One region of the Amycolatopsis sp. NPDC003676 genome, then DNA from elsewhere that is predicted to be linked to it. Evidence: riboswitches for the same ligand, from Rfam matches in the RefSeq annotation. Region 1 holds a riboswitch; each other region holds the start of a gene.
The links. A riboswitch is a leader RNA that binds a small molecule or an ion and turns the genes downstream of it on or off. The one in region 1 is predicted to bind S-adenosylmethionine.
Positions count from the first base shown of each region.

Region 2: it holds a riboswitch for S-adenosylmethionine, as region 1 does, so the genes downstream of both, thrC (threonine synthase) here and ACWDNU_RS26455 (aminotransferase class V-fold PLP-dependent enzyme) in region 1, are expected to answer to the same signal.
Region 3: it holds a riboswitch for S-adenosylmethionine, as region 1 does, so the genes downstream of both, ACWDNU_RS31735 (methionine ABC transporter ATP-binding protein) here and ACWDNU_RS26455 (aminotransferase class V-fold PLP-dependent enzyme) in region 1, are expected to answer to the same signal.

Region 1 covers NZ_JBSFNS010000051.1:128-6,698, forward strand. Annotated here, with positions in the region: gene ACWDNU_RS26455 (aminotransferase class V-fold PLP-dependent enzyme) at 82-1,398, opposite strand; SAM riboswitch class IV at 1,439-1,553, opposite strand; gene ACWDNU_RS26460 (potassium/proton antiporter) at 1,650-3,113, opposite strand; gene ACWDNU_RS26465 (ArsR/SmtB family transcription factor) at 3,229-3,924, opposite strand; gene ACWDNU_RS26470 (penicillin-binding transpeptidase domain-containing protein) at 3,965-5,623, opposite strand; gene ACWDNU_RS26475 (amino acid permease) at 5,695-6,571, opposite strand, start outside.
Region 2 covers NZ_JBSFNS010000102.1:23,378-29,948, forward strand. Annotated here, with positions in the region: gene lepA (translation elongation factor 4) at 1-889, opposite strand, end outside; gene ACWDNU_RS36400 (class I SAM-dependent methyltransferase) at 1,006-1,617, shown strand; gene ACWDNU_RS36405 (VOC family protein) at 1,614-1,988, opposite strand; gene ACWDNU_RS36410 (DMT family transporter) at 2,011-2,874, opposite strand; gene rpsT (30S ribosomal protein S20) at 3,268-3,528, shown strand; gene holA (DNA polymerase III subunit delta) at 3,702-4,673, opposite strand; SAM riboswitch class I at 4,805-4,938, shown strand; partial or broken gene thrC (threonine synthase) at 4,952-6,082, shown strand; partial or broken gene ACWDNU_RS36430 (thioesterase II family protein) at 6,145-6,571, shown strand, end outside.
Region 3 covers NZ_JBSFNS010000075.1:308-6,878, reverse strand. Annotated here, with positions in the region: gene ACWDNU_RS31755 (DUF6779 domain-containing protein) at 1-872, shown strand, start outside; gene ACWDNU_RS31750 (TatD family hydrolase) at 1,196-2,020, shown strand; gene ACWDNU_RS31745 (transglycosylase family protein) at 2,448-3,830, shown strand; gene rsmA (16S rRNA (adenine(1518)-N(6)/adenine(1519)-N(6))-dimethyltransferase RsmA) at 3,937-4,779, shown strand; SAM riboswitch class I at 5,359-5,449, shown strand; gene ACWDNU_RS31735 (methionine ABC transporter ATP-binding protein) at 5,666-6,571, shown strand, end outside.

The sequences.
Region 1 (6,571 bases):
CCACCACCCCGGCACATCACCCCAACCCGGCACCAACCTCCGGCACATCACCCTGAAGCGATCACCCAAAAACCCACACCGTCAAACACAAAACCCCGGCAACTCCCGCGTATCCCCCACCGGAGCCCACCGCCCGTCAACCTTCGCGTACTCCCACCGAGCCCCCCGAGCCACGATCTGTCGCAACGCCAGCACCAACCGATCCACGTGCTCCTCGGTACTCCCCAACCCGAGACTCACCCGAACCGCCTGCTGCCCCTCTCCGCCGGCCTCCCGAATCAACCGCCGAGCCGCGACATGCGCGCAGAACGCCCCGTCCCGCACCCCAATCCCATACTCAGCCGACAACACCGCCGCCAGCCACCCAGGCTCAAACCCGTCGACCACAAAGCTCACCGTGCCAACCCGATCCACCGGCGCGTCAAAGAACCGCAGCTCGGCAAACCCAGGCAACCCCTCAAGCCCCTTGCGCAACCGCTCCAGCAACGCAGCCTCATGCGCCCCGATGGCATCCCACTCAGCCGCCAGTTGCTCGCAAGCCACCCCAAGCGCATACACCCCAACGGTGTTAGGCGACCCAGCCTCGTGCCGCTCCTCACCGCTGTTCCACACGACAGCTTCCTCAGTCACCAGCTTGGTCGCCCCACCACCGGCGAGATAAGGCTCAGCCGCCCGCAACCAGTCGCTGCGCCCGACCAACGCCCCAGCCCCGAACGGCGCGTACAACTTGTGCCCGGACAACGCGACGTAGTCGACATCCAACTCCCGCAACGAAATCCGCCGATGCGGCGCAAGCTGAGCAGCATCCAGCGCCACCCGAGCCCCGTGCTTCCGAGCCACCGCAGCGATCTCGGCAACCGGCAGCAGTTCGCCAGTCACATTCGAAGCCCCAGCGACAACCACCAACCGAGGCCCCTGCGGGCATTCCGCCAGCGCTTCGTCCACAACGGACACCGCAGCAAGCCGAGTCCGCGGCAACTGCACCCGCCGGACATTCGGCCCCCGCCACGGCAGCAACGCGGCATGGTGCTCACTGTCGAAAACAACCACAGAAGTCTTACGCGGCAACGCCTTCGCCAGCAGATTGAACGCATCAGTCGTATTGCGAGTGAAGATCACCGAGTCGCCACTACGAGCGTCCACGAACCGACGCAACACACCACGAGTCCGCTCGTACAACCGCGTCGAGACCTGCGAAGCAAACCCGGCCCCACGGTGCACACTGGCATACCAGGGAAGAAATTCGTCCACCGCCGAACGAACCGCGTCCAGACAGGGCGCGCTGGCCGCGTGATCGAGATTGGCGTAACCGATGTCGCCGCCCGTCACCAGCGGCACCCGCAGCGACGCGCCAGCCACAGCGGGAACAACAGTGGACCGGTCGAGTGCGAGAGTCATGACGGCGCCTCCTCGGCGTTCCGGGGGACCCCCGGCGAGGGGCCCGCGCTTGCCCGTCGCGCTGCGCGACCGGCCTGGTCCTCACCCGGGGCACCCCACCGCGGTAGGAGGGTTGCCGGCCAGCAAGCCGGGGCTTCGCGCTGGCACTCATGACCTGAAACCGACGATAGCGGACAACCGCCGAAAGAAACCAGACCCGTCTCGTGATCTGAGACGGCAGTCACAAGGAGCGTCCACAAAGGACAGAAAACTCAGGCCCCGGATTCGCCGTGCCAACGCGCGAGGCGGCCGGCCCGGTCAACCGCCCGGATCCGCCGTTCGGTCGCGTCGCGGTCGGCGGCGGTCGTGACCACCAAAAGCTGGTCTTCGACCTGCAACCGGCTCGTTTTCTGCGGCGTGAAGCCGGTACCGCCGCGGACCACGAGACTGACCGTCGCACCGGCGGGCAACCGCAGCTCCGACAGGTACACGCCGTGCAGCTTCGACCCCTTCTGGATGCGCACCTGCAGCAGTTCCGCGCCGAGTTCGTCGAGCGGCGCGGAATCGACCTCGATCTCGTGCGCCTGCGCCGCCTTCGTGAGCCCGAGGATCCGCGCGAGCGGACTCAGCGTCGCGCCCTGCAGGATCGTGAGCACGATGACGAGCACGAAAACCGCGTCCACGAGCCGTTGTGCGCCGGGCACTCCTTCGGACAGCGGGATCATCGCGAGCACGATCGGCACCGCGCCGCGCAGGCCCGCCCAGGACAGGAATGCCTGGTCTCGCCAGGGCAAGCGGAACGGCAGCAGGGACAGAACCACCGACAGCGGCCGGGCGAGCAGCAGCACCACCGCACCCGCGACCAGGCCTGGAATCAGCGTTTCGAGCAGCCGGGTCGGCGACGCGAAGAGACCGAGCAGCACGAACAAGCCGATCTGCGCGAGCCAGCCGAGTCCTTCGGCGAACGACAGGGTGTCCGACCGGTGCGGCAGTTTGGAATTCCCGAGCACCAGGCCGGCGACGTAGGTCGCGAGCAGGCCGGACGCGTGCGCCAGTTGCCCCGAGGAGTACGCGAGCACGCACACCGCCACCGTGGCGAGCGGGTACAGACCGGTCGCCGGGAGCGCGGCCCGGCGCAGCGCCTGCGCGCCCAGCCAGCCGAACGCGAGACCGAGCACGAGGCCGGTGAGCAGTTCGTAGACCACCAGCAGCGGCAGCGACCAGTCGACCGCCTCGCCGGACGCGAGCACGACGACCGCGATGTAGGCGGGCGCGTCGTTGATGCCGGATTCCAGCTCCAGCGCGCCGACGAGCCGTTTGCCGACCCCGGCGGTGCGCAGCACGGAGAACACCGCCGCGGCGTCGGTGGACGCGAGGACCGCGCCCCACAGCAGAGCCAGCCGCCAATCCAGGCCGAGCAGCCAGTGCAGGGCCGCGCCGGTGACCGCGATGCTGATCACCACGGCCACTGTGGACAGCAGGATTCCGGGCCCCAGCGAGGGTTTCACCGCGGACCAGCGCGTGGTGAGCCCGCCTTCGGTGAGGATCAGGACGAGCGCGGCGAGGCCGAGGGACTGGGTGAGCGCCGGATTGTCGAAGCGGATGCCGAACCCGGCCTCGCCGAGCACGACGCCGATTCCGAGATACAGCAGCAGCGACGGGAATCCGAGCCGGATGGACACCCGCACCGCGACGACCGAGACGACCAGAACCAGCGCGCCGACGCCCAGCACCATGGGAAGCTCGTTCACTCGCCCGCCTCCCTCCCGGTCGCCCGCAGGCGTCCAGAATAGTGAGGCAGTGTCCGGTTCCCGAGCGCGCACCACCGGTGCGGGGGACCACCCAGGTGTGTTACGACGCCTGGGCGGCACTCACCGTCGCGAGATCGACACCGAGCGCGGCGAACGGCCCCCTCGCACCGGGCAGAACCCGGACCGCGCGCTGCTGGTCCCGCGTCAGCCATCCCGCCTCGACCGCCCGCTCCAGCACCGCTGCCGGGACCACGCCGGCGAGGTGCTCGCGCCGCTCTGTCCAATCGAGACAGTCGCGCAGCAGCGGCCGGCGCGGCCGATCCGGGACCGCCACGCCGAGATCGGCCAGCACCTCGCGTCCGGTGTCGGTGAGCGCGAGCCCGTCCGACACGTCGATCAGGCCCCGCTCGACCATCCCGTCCCGCAGAGCGACCCCGAGCGTGCCCGCCAAATGGTCGTAACAACTGCGCGCGAAGGACAATCGCTGTACCCGCAACGAAGTCCGCAGCCCGGACGGCCGCTTCAGCTCGGCATGCTGCGCCAAATGCTCGATCAACTCAGCAACCCGCGGATTCGCGAGCCGCACGTACGCGTGCCGCCCCTGCTTCACCCGGGCCACAAACCCCGCCTCGGCCAACCGCGTCACGTGCTCGCTGGCCGTCGAGACCGCGACCTGCGCCGCTGCGGCCAGTTCGCCGACCGTCCAAGCGCGGCCGTCGAGCAGCGCGAGGCACATGGTCGCGCGGCTCGGATCGGCGAGCACGGCGGCGACTTCGGCCAAGGCGACAGTTTCCATGCTCCTAAGGTAGAGCGCGGATGCTTCGGCCGCGGCCGAACTACAGCGCGTCGAGGAACTTCGCGCCCAGCGAGACGGCCGGTTTGGAGTCGTTGGCCCCCTCCAGGAACACCGCGAACGCCAGGTCGCCGCGGTAGCCGACGAACCAGCCGTGCGCCTCAGCGCCGTCGCCGAACTGCGCGGTGCCGGTCTTGCCGAACACCGAGCCAGAGTGCGACAGCCCGGTCGCCGTGCCGCCGGTGACGACCTCGCGCATCATCCCGCGCAACGCCGACAGCACCGAGCCCGGCGGCGGGGTGTAGCCGGTGTTGACCTTGGTGCCGTCCGCCCACAGCTTCGGCACGACGCTGCGGCCGGACGCCGCGGTCGCCGCCATCACCGCCGCTCCCATCGGGCTGACCTGCACCTTTCCCTGGCCGATGCCGTCCTCGACCTGCTCGTCGGCGTTCGCCGCCGGGTCGACGCGGCCCAGCTCGGTGGACAGGCCGCTGATCCCGAAGTCGGCGTTGAGGCCGAACTGGGTGGCCGCCTTCGCGAGCCCGTCGGCGGGCAGCTGCGACGCGAGCCGGGCGAACGTGGTGTTGCAGGACTTCGCGAACGCCTTGTGCACGGTGGTCGTGCCGAGGTCGAACCCCTCGTTGGAGAGCGTGCGGGTGCCGATCCGGTCGGTCAGCGGGCACGGAACCGAGGAATCCGGCGTGACCAGTCCCGCTTCCAGCGCCGCGGTCGCGGTGACGATCTTGAACGTCGAGCCCGGCGCGTACTGGCCGCTGAACGCCGACGCCGCGTTGGTGACGTTGCTGTTCTGCGCCACCGCGAGCACGTCGCCGGAAGACGGCTGGATCGCGACGAGGACCGCCTTGCCGCGATACCCGTCCACCGCTGCCTGAGCCGCGTTCTGAGTCGCGAGGCTGAGCCCGGTGCTGGCCGGTTTGTGGTCGCCTTCGGGATTGCCGAACAGCGTCTCCTGGCTCTTGCCCGACGCGTCCACGCGCTCGACCGCGAAGGCTTCGGACGCCTGCCCGTGCCCGGTGAGCGCTGAACGGAGCAACGGGAACGCCTTGTCATCAGCCAATTTCAGCCCGCCGCTGCCGGAGACGACGAGCGGCTTGCCGTCGCGGTCGACCACCGCCGGAACGTCCGAGGACGCGATCGCCAGCCGCTGTCCGGCTTCGAGCTTGGGGTGCAGCACCGTCGGCGCCCAGTGGACCCGCCACTTGCCTTGTGCCTGGACGAGGCCGAGGTTGCCGGTGTACGTCCAGGTGCGGCCGGGGCCGAGGTTCCAGGTGATGGTGTAGCCCGCCGTGGCCTTGTCGCCCTGCGCCGCGCCGACGTCGCCGAGCTTGGCGGTCAGCTGCGTGGGCCGAAGCGACGCCCACGCGTCCTGGAGCGCGGAAGAGGCGTCCGTCGGAGCGTCGGTCGCTTTGCTGGCCGTGTCGGCGTCCTTCGCACCGAAGGCGAGCAGATACTCGCGGGCCGCCGACGTCGGATCGTTGGGCTGCGCGGCGGTCGATGGAGGCTCCGAACCTGGCGTTGCCGCCGTCGATCCCCCGCCGCTGAGCAGCACGACCGCCGCCACCACTATCCCGACCACGGCCAGCGCGCCGCCGATCAGCACGCCCTTCTTCCCGGCAGGACTCACCGTCGCATCCCCCTCGCCCCACGCGGTCCGCCCGCGTCCCTGGCTCAGCTTGCCCATCGCTGCACGGAACCGGGTGTTACCTCGGAGAACGCGACAAATTCGTGATCAATGCGGTGCCGTATAGGTCGTTATACAGTCTGGTCGGCCTTCCGTCGGGCGCGTTGCCACCAGATCCCGGCCACGACCAGCACCGCGACCAGGATTCCCGAGCTGATCAGCTGGATCCTGGCGTCGTGGTCGCCGAGCATCACCACCAGGATCGCGACCATCGCGACGAGGGTGACCCACGTCAGGTACGGGAAGCCCCACATCCGCACGGTCAGGCTGTCCGGCGCGGTGCGTTCCAGCTGCCGCCGCACTCGCAACTGGGTGCAGGCGACCATGATCCACACGATCAGCAGCACCGAGCCGACCGCGTTCAGCAGGTACTGGAAGACGGTGTCCGGCCAAAGCGCGTTGAGCGCCACGGCGACGAAGCCGAACAACACCGAGGCCGCGACAGCGAAGACAGGCACGCCATTACGGTCCACTTTGGTCAGTGCGCACGGAGCGTGTCCGCGCCGCGCCAGCGAATACACCATGCGCGCCGCGCCGTACATGTTGCTGTTCAGCGTGGACAGCAAGGCGAACAGCACGACGACGTTCATGATCTGCCCGGTCGCCGGGATCCCGATCCGCTCGAGCACCGCGGCGAACGGGCTCTGTCCGGTTTGGACGCTCGACCACGGCAGGAGCGAGACGATGACCAGCATGGAACCGATGTAGAACACCGAAATCCGCACGACCGCGTTGCGGACCGCCTTGCCGACGGCGTGCGCGGGATCGTCGGATTCCGCGGCCGCGATGGTCACCACTTCCAGGCCGCCGAAGGTGAAGACGACGGCGAGCAACCCGGTGCCGACGCCTTGCCATCCGTGGGGCAGGAACCCGCCCTGGCCGAGAAGATTGGCGGTGCCGACGAAGGACGTGCCCGGAAGCACCCCGAGGAACGCGAGCACGCCGAGA
Region 2 (6,571 bases), on a different contig from region 1:
TTCGCTCGGCCGTGACGGTGTCGCCGACCTTCGACTGCCGCACGTCCTTCACACCGGTGATCAGGTAGCCGACCTCGCCGACGCCGAGGCCCTTGCTGGCCTTCGGTTCCGGCGAGATGATGCCGACCTCCAGCAGTTCGTGCGTGGCGCCGGTGGACATCATCTTGATCTTCTCGCGCGGCGTGATCTTGCCGTCCACCACGCGGATGTAGGTCACCACGCCGCGGTAGGTGTCGTAGACCGAGTCGAAGATCATCGCCCGCGCGGGCGCTTCCGAGTCGCCGACCGGAGCCGGAACCTGCTTCACGACCTCGTCGAGCACCGCGCCGACGCCGACGCCGGTCTTCGCCGAGACCCGCAGCACGTCGTCGGGCTCGCAGCCGATGATGTGCGCGATCTCGCCCGCGTACTTGTCCGGGTCGGCCGAGGGCAGGTCGATCTTGTTCAGCACCGGGATGATCTGGAGGTTGTTCTCCAGCGCCAGGTACAGGTTGGCCAGGGTCTGCGCCTCGATCCCCTGCGCGGCGTCCACCAGCAGGATCGCTCCTTCGCACGCTTCGAGCGCGCGGGACACCTCGTAGGTGAAGTCGACGTGGCCGGGGGTGTCGATCATGTGCAGGACATAATCTTGTTCACCGCCCTGGCCGTCCTTGATCTTCCACGGCAGCCGGACGTTCTGGGCCTTGATCGTGATGCCGCGTTCCCGCTCGATGTCCATGCGGTCGAGGTACTGCGCGCGCATGGCCCGCTCCTCGACGACGCCGGTGAGCTGCAGCATCCGGTCCGCCAGCGTCGACTTGCCGTGGTCGATGTGGGCGATGATGCAGAAGTTGCGGATCAACTCCGGCGGCGTGAAGGTGGTGTCGGCGAACGTCTTGGGCGCTGTCACTCGGGCTGTCCTCGGGATGGTGGGGGATGTCCGTACCCCATCGTCCCATGGACCTCCGGGTGCGGGTGGGGGTCATCCCCGATGCGGCCCCGCGCGACTCGTGATGACCTCGAAGCATGACCACTTCACCCTCCCCCTCGCCGCCCGGCCCCGGCGTCCTCGACGCCGCGCTCGACCGGGCTTTCGGCCACCCCAGCGGCCTGCTGGGCAGGCTCGGCGGCAAGCTGATGGCGGTCAGCAACGCCACGACCGAGCACCGCGTCGTCGACCTCGCCCGCCTCGAACCGGACGAAACCGTTCTCGTCGTCGGCCCCGGTCCGGGGATCGGCCTCGACGCGGCGAGCAAGCTCGCCGGCGAGGTGATCGGCGTCGAACCCTCCCCCGAGATGCGCGATCTCTGCACGGACCGCTGCGGCGACCGCGCCGAGGTGCGCGCGGGCAGCGCGGCTCAGACCGGCTGCGCGGACGAGATCGCGGACGTCGTGCTGACCGTGAACAACGTCCAGCTCTGGGACGACCGTGCGGCGAGCTTCGCCGAGTTGTTCCGGGTGCTGCGGCCAGGCGGACGGCTGCTGCTCTCGGCGCACGAGAAATGGCTTCCGGTGACCCGGCACGAACTCGCCGGCGAAGCCGCCGCGGCGGGATTCACCGACCTGCAGACCTGGACCTGGGACCCGCCCGGGTTCGCCCCGCTCGCCGCCCAGCTCCGGGCCGTGAAACCGAGCTAGCGCTTGTCGCGGCGCAACGGGTGGTCCTCCGGGACCTCGACGAGGACGATCCGCAGCCCGTCCGGGTCGGCGATCCACGCCTCGTCGGTGCCCCACGGTTCGCGACGGGCCTCGCGCACCGGTTCGACCCCGCGTCCGGCCAATTCGGCCAGAGTCGCCGGGAGATCGCGGACCTGCAGGAACAGATTGACGTCCGGACCGGGTCCTTCTTCGCCGGCTCCGACCACCTCGATCGAACCGCCACCGGCGAAAAACCGCGTGCCACCAGGGAACTCGCGCTCGATCGCGAGGCCGAGAGCGTCGCGGTAGAACGCGGTCGACACCTCGTGGTCGCGGGGGTGGATCAGCACCCGGCTGCTCAGTACGTCCATGCTTCCTGCCTACCTGAGCCGCTCAGGCGACCGCAATCGCAGCGATCCCAGCCAGTACCACGAGCGAGCCGGCGAGCCGCCGCACGGCGTTGCGCTCGCGGAGCACGAGCCAGGCGGCGACCCCGCCGAAGACGATCGACAGCTCGCGCGCCGGAGCGACGAGGCTGACCGGCGCGATCCGCAGGGCGTACAGGACCAGCAGGTAGCTGGCGGGCGAGGCCAGCCCGACGATCAGCACCTCGCGCCGATGGTCGCGCCACAGCCGCTTGATCTCGGAGCGGCCGCGGGCGGCAGCCGGCGCGAGCAGGATGCTCTGGCCGATCGCACCGCCGCCGAAGTAGACGAGCGGGGGCACGCCGAGCGAAGTGACCGAATGCGCGTCCCAAATCGTGTAAGCCGCGATGACCGTTCCGGTGGCGACGCCGTAGAACACGCCGGCGCGACGAGCCTTCGCGTCGCCGGTGCTGCCGCCGAGACTGATCACCAGGACGCCCGCGACGACCAGGAAGGCGCCGGCCAGCCCGAGCACACCGGGCCGTTCGCCCAGGACCGTGACGGCCACGAGCACCGACACCAGCGGTCCGGTGCCGCGGGCCAGCGGGTAGACGACCGACAGATCGCCGACCTCGTAGCCGCGCTGCAGCACGATCCCGTACACCACGTGCAGGACCGCGGTGACCAGCGCGGCGAGCAGCCAAGTCCATTGTGGACGTTCCGGTTCGACGGCGAGCGCGACCGCGATCACCGGGAGCATCCCCACCGCGGAAACCGTGTAGTACAGCCAGACGAATCGCGGACCGCCGGCGGAAACCCGTTTGGCGGCCAGGTTCCACGCGGCGTGCACGACCGCGGCGACGAGAACCATGGCGAGGGCAGTGGTGTTCATCTGCGACCCTTTCAGGTTTTCAGCGCACGCTGAAGACCGGGTCCTCCAGGCTTTTGTCCCGTCAGATGAACGGCAGGGCTCGATGTCCCGCCGAAGGTGCCGCTCGGACCAGCCCCGCCCGCCCTCGTTGTCTTCGCGACCCGCTCTGCGGGACCACGGGCAGGCGACGGAACCCTAGGCACTACCGAGATCCACCGTAACGGAGCCGCGGGCGGAATGCCGAACAGTCACCGGCTCCGGGGCCCGCTCCAGGGCCTCGAACAGGGCTGTTAAGATTTTCGACTGTTGCCGTGCGGCATTCCGTCAGGGAGGAAACCCGGCAGTCCCTCGGGACTGATCCGGAGCCACGCGAACGCGGCATCGACCTTCACCGAGTGAAAGAGGAACGCCTCCATGGCCAACATCAAGTCGCAGGTCAAGCGCATCGACACCAACGAGAAGGCGCGGCAGCGCAACCTGGCGATCCGGTCCTCGGTGAAGACCGCGATCCGCAAGTTCCGCGAGGCCGCCGAAGCCGGTGACAAGGACAAGGCCCTCGAACTGCAGCGCGACGCCGCTCGCAAGCTCGACAAGGCCGTCACCAAGGGCGTCATCCACGCCAACCAGGCCGCGAACAAGAAGTCGGCTCTCGCGAAGCGCGCGAACCAGCTCTGAGCGCAGTCTTTCCGGAAGGCCCGGCGGCTTCGGCTGCCGGGCCTTTTCCCTGTTCTGGGGTCGGCTCGGGTCGCCAGGGGCAGAACCCGGTGAACGCTATCCCGTCCAGCGAAACGCCGCAGTCTTCCCACGGCGGTGACACAGCAGTCCGCTGAGGCGCCCTCGCCTCGGCGTCAGCGGTCTCCCTTGGCCGCGACCACCTCGAGAACCGCGCGCTGCAGGGCGTAGTTCGCGTCGGCCGCCGCGCCCTTGACCTCGGCGTTCAGCCGCGCCACGACGCGCATCGCGGTCGCGAGGCCGTCCTGGCCCCAGCCGCGGGACTGGCCTTGGGCCTTGCGGATCTTCCACGGCGGCATGCCCAGTTCGCCCGCCATCTGGTTCGGATTGCCGCGGCCGGCGGCGGACACGCGAGCGATCGTGCGGACCGCGTCGGCCAGCGCGTCGGCCACCAGGACGTGCGGAACGCCCAGCTGCATCGCCCATTGCAACGACTCCATCGCGGCCGCCCGGTCGCCCGCGACGGCCTTCTCCGCGACCGCGAAGCCGGTCACGTCGGCGCGTCCGGTGTGGTAGCGGCGGACCGCCTGCTCGTCGATGACTCCCCCGGTGTCGGCGACCAGCTGCGTCGCTGCCGAGGACAGTTCGCGCAGGTCCGAGCCGACCGAGTCGAGCAGAGCCATCAGGCCCGCGCCGTCGATCTTGCCGCCCGCGCGGCGCACCTCGTTGCGGACGAACGCCTCGCGCTCGGCCGGCTTGGTGAGCTTCGGGCATTCGGTGATCTCCGCGCCCGCTTTTTTCAACGCGCCAGGCAGCGCCTTCGCGGCCTTGCTCCGCCCGCCGCCGCTGTGCACGACCACGAGGACGATGCCGTCGGCGGGCGCCTTCACGTACGCCAGGACCGCGTCGGACAGCTCCTGCGAGATGTCCTGCGCCGACTCCAGCACGATCACGCGGCCCTCGGCGAACAATGACGGGCTGACCAGCTCAGCCAGTACGGGCGGTGTGAGATCGGACACCCGTGTCCGCGTGAGGTCCGCCGTCGGGTCCGCGGCCTTGGCCGCGTCGAGGGACGCTCGCACAGCCCGTTCGATGAGCAGTTCTTCCTCGCCCGTGACGAGGTGCAGCGGCGCGGGTGCGGTGGTCACCTCGCCATCCTCTCACCCGGTCGCCGGGCCGTCCGCTCCGGTGATGTGGGCCGCCTCCGTGGCACGAGCTGATCGGGATGTCGTACGGTGTAGCCGAGGACGCGCCCACCGGCGCTCCGACAACCGAATACCGCTCATCCAGAGGGGCAGAGGGAACGGCCCGACGAAGCCCCGGCAACCGGCGTACAGCCTGTCATCCCGCGATCGCGGGATAGCTGACGACCACGGTGCCAATTCCGGCCCGCTTCGGCGGGGCAGATGAGGAAAGGAACCTCGCGATGACTGCAGCCCTCAGCGCCACCTCCGCCAACAAGACGATCGACCTCGGTCCGGCCGTCGAACTGGTGTCGAAGGAAGAAGGGCACCGGCAGCCGCTCGCTCCGGAATTCGTCTCCGCCGAAGACTTCTCGCCGCTCGAGGTCGCCTACGACTTCGGCCGCGTCCGCCGCGAGGACATCGAGGCGGGCCCGCGCAACATCTGGCGTTACAAGAAACTCCTTCCCGTCCCCTCGACCGTCGAGGAGACTCCGAACACCGAACCCGGCTGTACCCGGCTCGTGCGCGCCGACCGGCTCGCGAAGGAGCTCGGCCTCAAGAGCCTGTGGGTCAAGGACGACACCGGCAACCCGACGCACTCGTTCAAGGACCGCGTGGTCGCCGTCGCGCTCGCCGCGGCCCGCGAGTTCGGTTTCGAGGTCCTCGCGTGTCCCTCGACCGGCAACCTGGCCAACGCGACCGCCGCCGCGGCGGCCCGCGCCGGCTGGCGGTCGGTCGTGCTGATCCCGAAGAGCCTCGAGCGCGCGAAGATCCTCACCACCGCGGTCTACGACGGCGACCTGATCGCCGTCGACGGCAACTACGACGACGTGAACCGGCTCGCCACCGAACTGGCCGGCGAGCACCCGAAGTGGGCGTTCGTGAACGTCAACGTCCGCCCGTACTACTCCGAGGGCTCGAAGACGCTCGCCTACGAGGTCGCCGAGCAGCTCGGCTGGCGCATCCCCGAGCAGATCGTCGTGCCGATCGCCTCCGGTTCCCAGCTCACCAAGGTGGACAAGGGTTTCCGCGAGCTGGGCCAGCTCGGTCTCGTGGACGCCAGCCCGTACAAGGTGTTCGGCGCACAGGCCACCGGCTGCTCGCCGGTCTCCACCGCGTACCGCAACGGCCACGACGTGGTCCAGCCGGTGAAGCCGGACACCATCGCCCGCTCGCTGGCGATCGGCAACCCGGCCGACGGCCCGTACGTGCTCGACGTGGTCAACCGCACCGGCGGCGCGATCGAGGACGTCACCGACGAAGAGGTCGTCGAAGGCATCCGGCTGCTCGCGCGCACCGAAGGCATCTTCACCGAGACTGCGGGCGGCGTCACCGTGGCGACCGCGAAGAAGCTCGTAGAAACCGGCAAGCTCGCGACTCCCTACCGCCGCTGATCGTCTTCCCGCACGCGGGCGCCGGTGCCTCCGCCTACCGGGTGTTCGCCAAGCGTATGGCCCAGGACTTCGACACCGTGGTGATCCAGTACCCCGGCCGCCAGGATCGCGTGCGTGACGCCGCCGCCGAGACCCTGCCCGAACTCGCCGCCGGCGCCTTCGAGGCCTTCCGCGGCTCCGCCCACGACACCGGCGCCCCGCTGACCGTCTTCGGCCACAGCATGGGTTCCATCGTCGCGTTCGAGTTCGTCCGGCTGGCCGAGGCCGCCGGGTTGCCCGTGCGTTTGCTGGTGGCCTCCGCGGCGGCCGCACCGCACCGGATCGCCGAGCTCCCCGGGCATCCCACCGAGGACGAGGAATTGCTCGACCACATGGCCGCCCTCAACGGCACCGGCGCCGACGTGATGGCCAGCCGTGAGGTCATGCGGATGGCGCTGCCGGTGCTCAAGGCCGACTACCGCGCCTTCG
Region 3 (6,571 bases), on a different contig from region 1:
GTGCGCCGGAGCCGTATGAAGCCGAGCGTCGTTCGGCTGGTGATTCCGGTTCGCATGTGATTCCGGAAGCGTTTGAGCAGGACGTTGCTGAGCGTGGGCAGCGGAATGTGACTGAGCCGTTGCCGCGGGAGGCTGAGCGGGCTCGTGGTTCGTTCAGCCAGGCGCCGCGGGCCGCTCGGCCGCAGAACGACGCGCCGGAGCCGCCTCGTCGGCCCGCTGCCGAGGCGCAGCCGACTCGGACTGTCGCGCCGGTGAGCAAGCCGGAGCCGCCGGTCAAGGAAGAGCGGCCGGTGCCTCGGTTGGCGGCTCGGCCTGCTCCGCAGCGGGCTGAGGAGCGGCCGGAAGCTGCTGAGCAGACTGCGATTTCCCGGCCTGCTGAGCCGGTCGCGCATCGGCGTGCTGAGCCTGCCCCGAAGAAGGTGGAGAAACCGGTGGTGGAGAAGGAGCCCGCGGCTGAGCCGCAGACTCGTGCGCCGTCTCGGCTGGAGCAGTTCTCCCGGTCGGATTTGTCGCCGTTGGCTGAGGACACGCCTACTGGGCGGCATGGGGCGCCGGGGGCGGATGCGGTCAATCCGACGTTGCCGGAGTCGGTTCGGAGTTCGGTCGGGAGTGGGTCTGGGGGGCGGCGGCGTCGTCCGGAGGCTGAGGCTGCTTCGGCTCCTGCTCCGGTTTCGGGTGGGCGTCGGCGGCGGCCTGAGGGGGAGCCTCCTGCTTGGGAGGCTGCTGCTGCGGAGGAGAGCGAAGAGGGTTCGCATGGGCGGCGGGCTGCGGATACCGGCCACCATGCGTCTGGGCGGTCTGTGACGGAATTGCTTGCGGCTAATGGGAAGACCGAGGGGAGTCCTCGGCGGAGGCGTCGGGCTGAGGATTGATTCTCGGGTTCGGCTCGTCGCCTGGCGGCGACATTGCCGTGAGTGGTTGCGTGGGGCACCCCGAAGCTGAGTGTGACTACGGCGCGGGGGTGCTTGTCAAGGCGGGAAAGATGCCTTGACAAGCACCCCCGAACCGCAGGGCGGCGTTGGATCGGGGTTGGGGGCGGTGTGGGTGCTTCGATCGTTGGGTGCGTCGGTGCGGTTGGGGGCGGGGCTAGCGCCCCAATGTGGCATTGGGTGCGTCAGACGCACCCAATGTGGCGTTCGGTGCGTGGCATGCACCCAATGCCACATTGGGGGCACCGCGCAGTAGCTTGGGTGCCATGGGTGACGAGAAGCGCGAACTTCCCCCGATTCCTGATCGGCTGCCGGTGACGGTGGTGGACGCGCACACTCATCTCGACGCGTGCGGGGCGGAGACTGCGGCTGACGTTGCCGAGATGGCCGACCGTGCCGAGCGGGCTGGGGTCGCGCGGGTTGTCACGGTTGCCGACGATCTTGCGGCTGCGCGTTGGGCCGCTGAAGCGTCCACGTGGGACTCGCGGGTGTTTGCTGCGGTGGCTATTCATCCCACGCGTACCAAGGAATTCGGCACCGCTGAACAGTCCGAAGTGGAGCGGTTGGCGCGGGGGGAGCGCGTGGTCGCGGTTGGCGAGACGGGGCTCGATTACTACTGGGACTACTCGCCGCACGATGCGCAGCAGGCTGCGTTTCGCTGGCACATCGATCTCGCGAAGCGGCTCGGCAAGGCGCTGATGATCCACGATCGCGACGCGCACGAGGACGTGCTTCGCATCCTCGACGAGGAAGGCGCGCCCGAGACGGTCGTCTTCCACTGCTTCTCTGGCGACGAACACATCGCGCGCCGCTGCATCGACAAGGGCTACATCTTGTCCTTCGCGGGCACGGTCACCTTTAAGAACGCGCGCGGGCTGCACGAGGCCGCGCGGATCGTGCCGCGTGGGCAGTTCCTCGCTGAGACAGACGCGCCGTTTCTGACGCCTCATCCCTACCGTGGGCGGCCGAACGAGCCGTACTGCACCGCCTACACCGTTCGCTTCCTCGCTCAGCTGCGCGGCGAAGCGGTCCACGAGGTGGCCGAAGCGGTCCGGACCACTGCCGAACGCGCATATCAGCTGCCTGCCTGATTCCTCAGTGTCACAACGGGTTGCACGGATTGCGACATTCGAGACCGTGCATTCGTCCACCTGATGAGTGACGCAAGTCACGACACTCCGGGGGGTGTTTGCGCAACCTGCCAACACCCGTTACTGTCCCGTGATCGTGCCGGTCGGTTCCGCGCAGCGGACCCGGCTGATACGCCCACCAGTCACGTCAGTGCACGTCGGGGAAGCGGAACCGGGGTTGGTACGACCTGGGACCGTGACGATGGCGCTGGCTGGGGGTGTCGGACTTGAGAGGCGCGCCCGAGGGTGCGTCGCGAACGAAGGACGACGCGCGAAACACGCGCGATGTCTTGGGAAAGGGAACGACCCGGTGACTGGTAGTCGGCAGGATGACTCGCGTCTTGACGCGGGTACGGCGTATTTCTCCTCCGCCCCGTCCTCGGTGGCCGTGCTCGACCGCGAGCTCGAGGACACCGCGTACGGGCAGCTTGACTTCTCCGACGAGCTCCGCGTGACCGAGCAGGACGTGCTCGCCGCGCTCGGCCCGGACGCCGACATGCTGATGTCGGAAATCGACGTCGACGTCGACGAGCTGATCCGCCTCATCAACGCGGAAACCACGATGCTTCCCCCGCTCGTCCTCCCGGACGAGGTCGAGGAAGACCGCACCGCCTCCCCGCAGGCCAAGAAGGCCGCGGTCGAGGAAGGCCTGCGCGAGGCGACCAAGACCTGGAAGCGCCGCTTCCTCAAGGGCGCGGTGCTTTCGCTGCTGGTCACCGTCGGCGGTGGCGGCGCGGCGGCGCTCGCGATGAACAAGAGCATCACCGTCGACGTCGACGGCCACCAGCAGACCGTGCACAGCTTCGGCGGCACCGTCGGCGACGTCCTCAAGGACGCGGGCCTGTCCGTCGGCGAGCACGACGCGCTTTCGCCCTCGCCGCAGGCGGCGGTCGGCGACGGCGGCGTCATCAAGCTCGAGCGCGGCCGTCAGCTGAACCTCGTCGTGGACGGCGTGTCGCGGCCCTCCTGGGTCCGGGCGACCACGCTCGGCGAGGCCATGAACCAGCTCGGCATGGGCAGCATGCTTTCCCAGGGCGCGTGGACGTCGATGCCGTCGTCCGGCGACCTCCCGCTCGAGGGGTCGACCGTCCAGGTCAAGACCCTCAAGCACATCACGCTTTTCGACGGCACCAACGCGCCCCGCCAGGTGAGCACCAACGCGGTGACCACCAAGGAGCTCGTCTCCGACCTGAAGCTGAACCTCGGCCCGGACGACGCGATCGACGGCGGCCTCGACGTCAGCCTCAAGAACGGCGCCGAGGTCCACGTCAGCCGCATGGGCGTGTCGATGGTCAACCAGGAAGAGACCATCGACCCCGAGGTGCAGAAGGTCGACGACCCGACGCAGCTGCAGGGCCAGCAGAGCGTCGAGGACCCGGGCACGCCGGGCAAGAAGCTGGTGACCTACAAGGTCACGAAGAAGAACGGCGAAGAGGTCTCGCGCGAGCAGATCTCGGAGAAGACCCTGGTCGAGGCCAAGGCCAAGATCATCAAGGTCGGCACCAAGAAGCCGCCGGCCCCGGCCATCGGCGACACCGGCGTGTGGGACCGCATCGCGCAGTGCGAGTCGGGCGGCAACTGGTCGATCAACACCGGCAACGGCTACTACGGCGGCCTCCAGTTCGACAAGCAGACCTGGGCGGCCTACGGCGGCACGCAGTACGCCCCGACGGCCGACAAGGCCACCCGCGAGCAGCAGATCGCGACCGCCGAGAAGGTGCGCGACGCGCGCGGCGGCTACAGCGCCTGGGGCTGCGGCTACAAGGCCTGAGCACCCTCGGTTTTTCCGGCAGGCGGCCGTGAGCTTCGCGCTCACGGCCGCCTGCTTTTGTCCGCCGCGTTGTCGTAGCCGCGACGGCGCTGGGTAGGCTCGTCCGGTGGTGGAACTGCTGGGGCCTGCCGAAATCCGCGGGCTGGCCGACGAACTCGACGTCCGGCCCACGAAGAAGCTCGGGCAGAACTTCGTGCACGACCCCAACACGGTCCGCCGCATCGTCGAACTCGGCGGCGTGCGGCCGGGGGACGTCGTGCTGGAGGTCGGACCCGGTCTCGGGTCGCTGACGCTGGGCCTGCTCGCCGCAGGCGCTCAGGTCGTCGCCGTGGAGATCGATCCGGTGCTGGCCGCCCGGCTGCCGCAGACAGTCGCCGAGCGCGCCCCGGAGGCGGCGGAGCGGCTGACCGTCGTCGGCGCCGACGCGCTGCGCGTGCGGGCCGCCGATCTCCCGGCTGAGCCGGTGTCGATCGTGGCGAACCTGCCGTACAACGTCGCGGTGCCGGTGGTGCTGCATCTGCTGGCCGAGCTGCCGTCGCTGCGCAGCGGGCTCGTGATGGTCCAGACCGAGGTCGCCGATCGGATGGCGGCCGGGCCGGGCAGCCGGACTTACGGCGTGCCGAGCGTGAAGCTCGCTTGGTACGGACCGGCGCGAAAGGTCGCCGCGGTGCCGCGCGCGGTGTTCTGGCCGGTGCCGAACGTCGACTCCGCGCTGGTCTCGTTCACCCGGACTGACCCGGTGTCCGGGGTGGATCGCGCGCGGTTGTTCGCGGTGGTCGACGCGGCGTTTTCGCAGCGGCGCAAGACTTTGCGGGCCGCGCTGGCGGGGTGGGCTGGTTCCGCCGAGCGGGCTGGCGAGTTGCTAGCCGAAGCGGGGATCGACCCGAAGACGCGCGGGGAGCAGCTGGACGTGCACGCGTTCGCGCGGATCGCGGCAGCCGGAAACTGACCCCCCTCCCACGGCGCTCGCTTGTGACGTCCAACCGCGGCGGCGCGGCGGGTATTCCGGGTGCGGGGCGTTGATTTCGGTGCGTTGCCTGATGATCTTGCGTCGTCGCTGATCGTGGGGCATTCCGGGCCTCGCAGCTACTCTCGGTCATCGCGCGAGTGCGGCCGAAATGGCCCGCTACCTGTGACGGGCGGCTCGTCAAGGCCGTGGCATTCGGGGGAGTCTGATTGCTCCCCGGCCCGGATTGTTCAGTGCCGCCGGTTCGAGGTGCTTCGCTTCGGTGACCTATCTCGACCCGATCGCGGACCCGGCGCCCCGGGCGTCGAGGCCCGGGAGTGCGCATCACTTGACAACGGGAAAACTCTTGTTCCACAAAGATTCTTGATCGTCCACAGTGGAACGAACTCGTTCGTGGCCGGGGGCCGTCGCGAGGGTTCCACAGGTCGAGGCAATGTTCGGGAACCGAGGTTCCGGGTTTCCGGGTCCTGGACGGGCTGTTCCGGTATGCGGGCACCACCAGACGTGTGATCTGCACCAACGCGCTTGCGTTCAGCCAATGGGATCGGCTTTACTCGAAAGCGTCCATCCCGAGCGACTGAGAGACCTGGCTCGCCGAAGTCGCAGCAACCACCCTCCGCAGGGCAGGTGCTACCGCCAGGACCGATGGAGGCTGTTTTCGATGAAGAGGGTCACCCGCCCGCTCCTGCTGACCCGCCGGCGCGTAGTCGACGAAGGTCGCCGCACGGTATCCGCGTGTCAACGCTCCATGGTCATCGCCTGATCGTTTTTTCCGCAGTTTCTTGCGCCGTCCACTGTGGACGGTAATTCGATGACGCCTTGGCGCGCCCGGATCCGGCGCCGCGCCTCGTTTGCCTGGAGCCCTTTCGTGATCACTGTCGAAAACGTGTCCAAGTCCTTTCCCTTCCACGGAAATCGTGTCGCCGCACTGCGCGACGTGAGCGTTGACGTGCAAGCCGGCTCGCTGTTCGGAATCGTGGGTCCGTCCGGCTCCGGCAAGTCCACCCTCGCCCGCTGCATCGCGCTGCAGGAGCGCCCCGACCGCGGCGTCGTGCGGCTCGACGGCCTCAACACCGCGACCCTCGACGGCAAGCGGCTGCGGGAGATCCGCCGCCAGCTCGGGGTCGTCGGGACCAAGCCGGAGCTGCTCGCCGAGCGCACCATCGCGGGCAACATCGCCAGCCCGCTGGAGCAACTCGGCGTCGACGGCCCACAGCGGCGCAGCCGGGTCGGCTCGCTGCTCGACCTGGTCGGCCTCACCCCGCGCGCCGCGCAGAAGCCGGACGAACTCACCGACGGCCAGCTCCGCCGGGTCGCGGTCGCCAAGGCGCTCGCCGCCGGACCGGCCGTGCTGCTCGCCGACGACCCGACCGCCGGAGTTTCAGCGGAAGACGCCGGCGCGGTGCTCGCCGTGCTCGACCGGGCGCGCGCCGAGCTTGGCGTGACGGTCGTCGTCACCACGCCGGACGCCGACGTCGTCCGCCGAGTCTGCGACGACGTCGCGGTGCTCGACAACGGCGCGATCGTCGAGCGCGGCACGGTGCTCGACCTCATCTCGACGCCGGACAGCTGGACCGCGCAGGCAGTGCTGCCGTCGATCGAGACCTCGCGCGCCCAGTCCGCGAAGTACGACCGCGCGGTCGACGTCGTGCTGATCGGGTTCGCGTCGGTGGGTGCGTTGCTGCCTGAGGCGGCTAGTCGCTTCGACGTCGAACTTGCCACTATTGGTGGTGGGCTCACCCGTATTGGGGATACGCCGATTGCTCGGTTCCGG